DNA from 2 places in the Mesobacillus jeotgali genome. Region 1 is predicted to be linked to the other one. Evidence: riboswitches for the same ligand, from Rfam matches in the RefSeq annotation. Region 1 holds a riboswitch; the other holds the start of a gene.
The links. A riboswitch is a leader RNA that binds a small molecule or an ion and turns the genes downstream of it on or off. The one in region 1 is predicted to bind S-adenosylmethionine.

Region 1 (3,423 bases):
TCCGATATCTTCGGCACACTTGCTGAATTCCATGACAACAATGATCCTGATTTTGAAATCGGCGAAGACATCTATACACCAAACACGGCTGGAGATGCTCTTCGTTCTATGAGTGACCCAACTAAATACGGCGATCCTGATCACTACTCCAAGCGTTACACTGGAACTTCCGATAACGGCGGTGTCCACATTAACAGCGGTATCATCAATAAAGCTGCCTACCTTCTGAGTGAAGGCGGTTCACATTATGGAGTATCGGTCCCAGGAATCGGTACAGATAAAATGGGAGCGATCTTCTACCGTGCAAACACAGTCTATTACACTTCTTCCACGAATTTCAGCCAGGCACGAGCAGGAACAGTACAAGCAGCAAAAGACCTGTACGGTGCGGCTTCTGCAGAAGTTGAAGCTGTCAATAAAGCATTTGATGCTGTAGGAATATATTAATAACTTTATATTTAGTCAGACTGGCTCATCTATTCTTGTGAGCCAGTCTTTTTATGCTGCTGCTCCCTCGCCTTCTCGTTTTAATGAGAGAACGGAATATTGATTTTGATTAAAGCGGGATTGAGGGTACGGAATCGTGACACCTTTGGCAGCTAATCATGAAAACCTGTCACAATAACATTCGAATCGTGACAGCTTTGGCCTTGCAACCAGAAAAGCTGTCACAATAACATCGGAATCGTGACAGCTTTGGCCTTGTAACCTGGAAAGTTGTCATAAAAACATCGGAATCGTGACAGCTTTGCCCTCGGAACCAGAAAACCTGTCACAATAACATTGGAATCGTGACAGCTTTGGCCTTGCAATCAGAAAGCTGTCACAATAACATCGGAATCGTGACAGCTTTGGCCTCGAACCAGAAAGCTGTCACAATAACATCGGAATCGTGACAGCTTTGGCCTGTAACCTGGAAAGTTGTCATAAAACATCGGAATCGTGACAGCTTTGCCTCGGAACCAGAAAACCTGTCACAATAACATTGGAATCGTGACAGCCTTGGCCTTGCAATCAGAAAAGCTGTCACAATAACATCGGAATCGTGAAAGTTTTGATCTCGGATCCAGAAAAGCTGTCACAATAACACCGGAATCGTGACAGCTTTGGCCTTGCAACCAGAAAAGCTGTCACAATAACATCGGAATCATGACAGCTTTGGCTTCGGAACCAGAAAAGCTGTCACAATAACATCGGAATCATGACAGCTTTGGCTTCGGAACCAGAAAAGCTGTCATAAAACCTCCGGAATCTTAAAAGCTTTGCCCTCATCCACTAAAAAGCTGTCAAAAAAAATTACTTTGCCTTGCCAGATACTTCTATTAATCTTACACCTTATGCATATATACTTCACCGCATTAAATTAAAATGATTGACATTGAACATGATCAGATGTAATATTTAGAGAAATTTAATAATTCAATAATATTAAATCTTATCCAGAGAAGCTGAGGGTCTGGCCCTGTGAAGCTTCAGCAACCTTCAACTATATTTTTGTTGAAAAGGTGCTAATTCCAGCAAGTTCTTGAAACTTGGCAGATAAGAAGAATGGCTACTAACTGTAAAGTCTTCTTCTTAAGAAGGCTTTTTTTGTTTTATTAGGGATCTCACACTGACTTTCTGGATCATTGTCGAACAAGTCCCTTTTTAAGTCGATTATCTCGTCTTTTCTCATAAAACAAAAACTGCCATCTGACTATAACCAATAGGAGTGAATAAATTGGCAGAAATCGAAACAAAGCTAGCACAGCTTGGCAACAGGAGTGAATCATCAACAGGTGCGGTCAATCCACCAATCTATTTAACGACAGCCTACCGTCACGAAGGGATTGGGCAATCCAGCGGCTATGATTATGTCCGCACGGGCAATCCTACTCGCGAAATCCTTGAAAAGGCGATTGCAGACCTGGAGGATGGAGACCGCGGTTTTGCCTGCAGCTCCGGAATGGCAGCAATCTGGACAGTTCTGTCATTATTCGAGCACGGAGATGAATGGATTGTTTCGAAGGATCTATACGGGGGAACTTACCGTCTTCTCGAGCAGGGTTTCAAAAAGTGGGGATTAAATAGTACATATGCTGACATGGCCGATGTAAACGAAATCAAATCCGCAATAAATCATAGGACTAAGGCTCTTTTTGTAGAAACGCCGACGAATCCTCTGATGGAGCAGGCTGATATTGAAGCCATCGCAAACATCGCAAAAGAGAACGGCATTCTGCTGATTGTTGATAATACCTTCTACACTCCCCTTCTGCAAAAACCATTGACTTTAGGTGCAGATATCGTGATCCACAGTGCAACTAAATATCTTGGAGGTCACAATGATGTTCTTGCCGGGCTCATCGTTGCCAGGGGCCAGCAGATATGTGATTCCCTCTTCCTTCATCATAATGGCGGAGGTGCGGTGTTAAGTCCGTTCGATTCCTGGCTGCTCATCCGCGGGATGAAAACACTGGCATTAAGGATGGAACGCCATGAACAAAATGCCAGGGAGCTGATGAATTATTTACAGAATCATCATGCTGTGAAGGATGTCTTGTATCCCGGCAGAGGCGGAATGATTTCATTCAGAGTACACTCTCCTGCCATGGTGAATCCGTTTTTAAAAAGTCTATCTACCATTACTTTTGCAGAAAGCCTTGGTGGCGTAGAAAGTTTCATTACCTACCCTGCGACTCAGACACATGCCGATATCCCAGCTGAAATTCGTGAACAAACCGGGGTTTGTGACCGACTGCTGCGATTCTCTGTGGGAATCGAAAATGTGGCGGATTTGATAAAAGACTTGGATGAAGCTTTCCAAAAAGCAAGCCAGGAGGCTGAAGCAATATGAGCAGATATACATTTGAAACCCAATTGCTCCATAACAAGCATAAGTTCGATCCTGCAACCGGTGGAGTAAGCGTGCCAATCCAGCACGCCTCAACTTTCCACCAGCCGTCGGCAGACAAATTTGGAAAATATGATTACAGCCGCAGTCTTAATCCCACCAGAGAGGCACTTGAGGAAATAACCGCCGAGCTGGAGGGCGGTGTCCGGGGTTTTGCTTTTTCATCCGGGATGGCAGCTATCTCAACTGCCTTTTTGCTTCTTTCTCAAGGTGACCACGTGATCGTAACCGAGGATGTTTATGGCGGCACCTACCGGATGGTTACACAGGTACTGAACCGTTTTGGTATTGAGCACACTTTTGTGGATATGACCGACCTTGACGTGGTAGAGCGTGCAATTAGGCCCAATACTGCATTGCTATATGCTGAAACTCCCTCTAATCCGCTATTAAAGGTGACAGATATTCAGGCGATTAGCGAAATAGCGAAGAAACACGGCGCTCTTACCTTTGTTGACAATACCTTCATGACTCCCTACTTGCAGCGCCCGCTGGAACTTGGAGCTGATATTGTCCTCCACAGCGCCACA
Region 2 (3,423 bases), 1.6 Mb from region 1:
CAAGGAACAAATCGAGCCCGAATGCCGCGATAATCGCCCCGATTGTGATCGTCACAAGCTGTGTGACCTCTTTGACTATTCTTTTTTTCTTCGTTGCTGCCACTAAATATCAAACCCTTTTCTATAAAAAATTCTACTATTAATTAGTAAGGTATGTACTATACTTATTGTATCAAACATTAAAGCAAGCTGGTATTTTTTCATTATATATCCATGATTAGTGAAAGCGGTAATTGGGGTAATGAGAAGGGGAAGTTATTTGAAATTACGGAGGGGCTATTTTGGCTAACAATACTCAAGCTAAACATAAATCAAATAACCAGTCAGGTTCAAAAAATAAGATGAATCATCAGACTGGTAAAAATAAAAGAAAGTCATATATGAATACCAATCCTAGACCGCAGGAGAAAGAGGAAAACAGATTGAAGCGGGTTGATGAGAGAAATCAAAAGCAGGATGGCAATAAAGGAAGCGAAAATGGGAAGCCATCATATCAATCAAAAAGAGAGAATGGCAACTCTTCTTCCAACCATTCAAAAAATGATAAAAGCAAGTCTGCCAACCAACAGGCAGGCAATGGCAATGGAAACACATCTTCCGATCCATCCAAGAACGGTAAAGAAAATGTTAAACCAGCTTCAAATCAATCTAAGAATGGCAAACCAGCCTCAAATCCATCCCACAACGGTAAAGAAAATGGCAAACCAGCCTCCAATCAATCGATAAACGGCAATGGGAAAAAGGGTGGAAATGAAACTGGTAAGAATTCATCAAATAAAAATCCTGACTCTGGAGCGAAAACTCCAGAAGACCAGGAAGTAAAGCATAAGGAGCAATCCGGCAAGTTCGAGACGGCCTTTAACAGGATTCACAAAGCGTTGAAGGAAATGGTAAAGGGAACGGACAGCGATGCGTTCGTCGAACTGCTGTACTCTGGGTATAAAAATCATTCACTGGTTCGTAAATATAAAAGTGAGCTGCATCAGTTTGCCAAGCTACGCAATGCGATTGTCCATGAACGAGTGAACGCAGATTATTATATTGCCGAGCCGCATATTGAGGTGGTCGAACGGATCGAGGAAATCGCCAGGGAGTTTGAGAAGCCGCAGACGGCATTATCAATCGCGACCAGCCCGGTGTTTTATTATTATGAAGATGCTTATCTTAAAGATGTGCTGAAAGTGATCAATAAGTTTGATTTTACAAGATTCCCTGTCTACGACAAGGATGATAAGTATGTTGCCTTGCTGACTTCAACGGAAATCATCCAGTGGATGGCGAAGCATTTTTCCGACAGTGTGGTCCATTTCGAGGACGTCCGTGTCAAAGAACTATTGACGAAGGGGAAAAATTACTTTGTGACCTTTGTGGATGAGGATGCATCACTGTATCATATTGAAGAATTATTCGAGCGTTACCATACAAGAGGCAAGAAGCTGCAGGCAGTCATCATTACGGAAACGGGAGACCGCCATGGAAAGCCAATTGGCGTGATCACGCCTTGGGACCTGCTTGATAGCGATCCGGAAGATTGAGCTGGAAATTTATAAGCTGTTTTTAAGCTTGAATCCAGTGTTTTCAGTAAGTGAACTGTCATTGACGATAAACCATCGATGCTGATATACTTCAGCTATCTAAACTATTTTTAAACCCGAAATACCTCTTATCCAGAGCGGCGGAGGGACAGGCCCTGTGAAGCCCGGCAACCTTCTTTCATAATGAAAGGTGCTAATTCCTGAAGATTGCAGTCTGAAGATAAGTGAGGCTGATTGAACTGTAACCTCTCCTTATTTGGAGAGGTTTTTTATGATTATTTTTTCCATACTACAAATTCTAAAAGCAGGTGACAAAATGACGAAAAAATTTGAAACGGAAGTAATTCATTCCATACATAACAAGCAAGCGGGAATAAAGAGCAAGGCAACACCGATTTACCAGACATCAGCATTTACCTTTAATGACCTTGATGAGCTTGAGGGCTTTTATCAGGGAGAGGGAAATTATTTATATTCAAGAGTCGGAAACCCTAATACCGATGAACTCGGTCAATCAGTTGCAGTGCTAGAATATGCTGAAGACGGGGTAGCGGCATCATCTGGTTTGGCTGCGATTTTAGCTGGTGTCCTGGCAGTGGTGAAGAATGGCGATCATATTGTTGCGGCTGATGATGTTTATGGCGGCAGTTTTCATATGCTGAAAGCTGAATTGGAACGCTTCGGAATCGAAACGACGTTTGTCTCGTTTGCAGACCTGGAAAATGTAGAGCAGGCCATTAAATCCAATACGAAACTTCTTTACACCGAGTCCATCACGAATCCGCTCCTTCGTGTTGAAAAATTGGAGGAAGTCATTGCGCTGGCTAAGAAAAGAAATCTTACTGTATTAGTTGATAATACGTTCGCTACACCGCTTCATGTCCGTCCGTTTTTGCTGGGAGCCGATCTTGTCGTCCACAGTGCCACGAAATACATCGGCGGTCACAGTGATGTTACCTCTGGTGTTGTCGTTGGCAAGAAGGAATTAATAGCAGAAGCGCGTGCAAGAATCGTGAATCTTGGTGCGAACCTCAGCCCGTTTGAAGCGTGGCTGACTTGCAGAGGGTTAAAGACTCTTGCTTTAAGAATGAAAGCTCAATCCGAGAATGCCAGGCTGCTTGCAGACAGTCTAAAGGAACATCAGAATGTTTCAAAGGTATATTATCCATTTTCAGAAGGTGAAAAAGGTTTTGGTGCCATTGTAAGTATTGAGTTGGCGGAACACGTGGATACAGACAAATTTTTCAAATCGCTTGGTTGGGTAAAAATAGTACCTACACTTGCGGGAGTTGAGACGACAGTCTCCCATCCGCTGAAAACCTCCCATCGTGCACTTCCGCCAGAGGCTCAGGCAGAGCTTGGCATTACGTATCGACTGGTCAGGATTTCGGTTGGGATCGAAAATGCCGATGACATCATCGAGCAATTTGAGGCAGCATTGGAAGCAGCAGGGAAGTAATATGGTATTCGAGTTCCTATAAACTGAATATCTCCACTTATTTCAGCCTCATTGAGCCATCAAGATAAAATAGCCGGAAATTCTCCGCTTACGAAAATCAACCTTGGATGAACAAATAAAGAATGTCCATTTAATCTTTCGACATAAGGTTTACGCCTCCTGTGTGCGGGTATTTTTAAAAGGACTACTCGTCTAAAGGAGGCTTTTATTATGTTTGAACATGAAAAACATCTTGTTGGAGTATATGATAATGAGCAAGACGCAATCCAGGCTGTTGAGGACCTGAAAAGACAGGGATACTCAACCGATGACATTTCTGTTATCAGTAAGAACGAAGATGAAGTTCACGATGTTAACGAAGCAACCGGTACAAAGACTGAGGAAGGTCTTGCTGCAGGTGCGGCAACAGGCGGCGTATTGGGCGGCCTT

Region 2: linked by a shared signal. The riboswitch ahead of FOF60_RS03985 (trans-sulfuration enzyme family protein) and the one ahead of FOF60_RS12180 (methionine biosynthesis PLP-dependent protein) in region 1 are both predicted to bind S-adenosylmethionine.

The regions. Positions count from the first base shown of each region.
Region 1 covers NZ_CP109811.1:2,387,522-2,390,944, reverse strand. The annotation lists gene FOF60_RS12185 (M4 family metallopeptidase) at 1-447, shown strand, start outside; SAM riboswitch class I at 1,433-1,546, shown strand; gene FOF60_RS12180 (methionine biosynthesis PLP-dependent protein) at 1,721-2,836, shown strand; gene metC (cystathionine beta-lyase) at 2,833-3,423, shown strand, end outside.
Region 2 covers NZ_CP109811.1:794,199-797,621, forward strand. The annotation lists gene FOF60_RS03975 (YitT family protein) at 1-103, opposite strand, end outside; gene FOF60_RS03980 (CBS domain-containing protein) at 282-1,535, shown strand; SAM riboswitch class I at 1,661-1,762, shown strand; gene FOF60_RS03985 (trans-sulfuration enzyme family protein) at 1,852-2,994, shown strand; gene FOF60_RS03990 (YflT domain-containing protein) at 3,205-3,423, shown strand, end outside.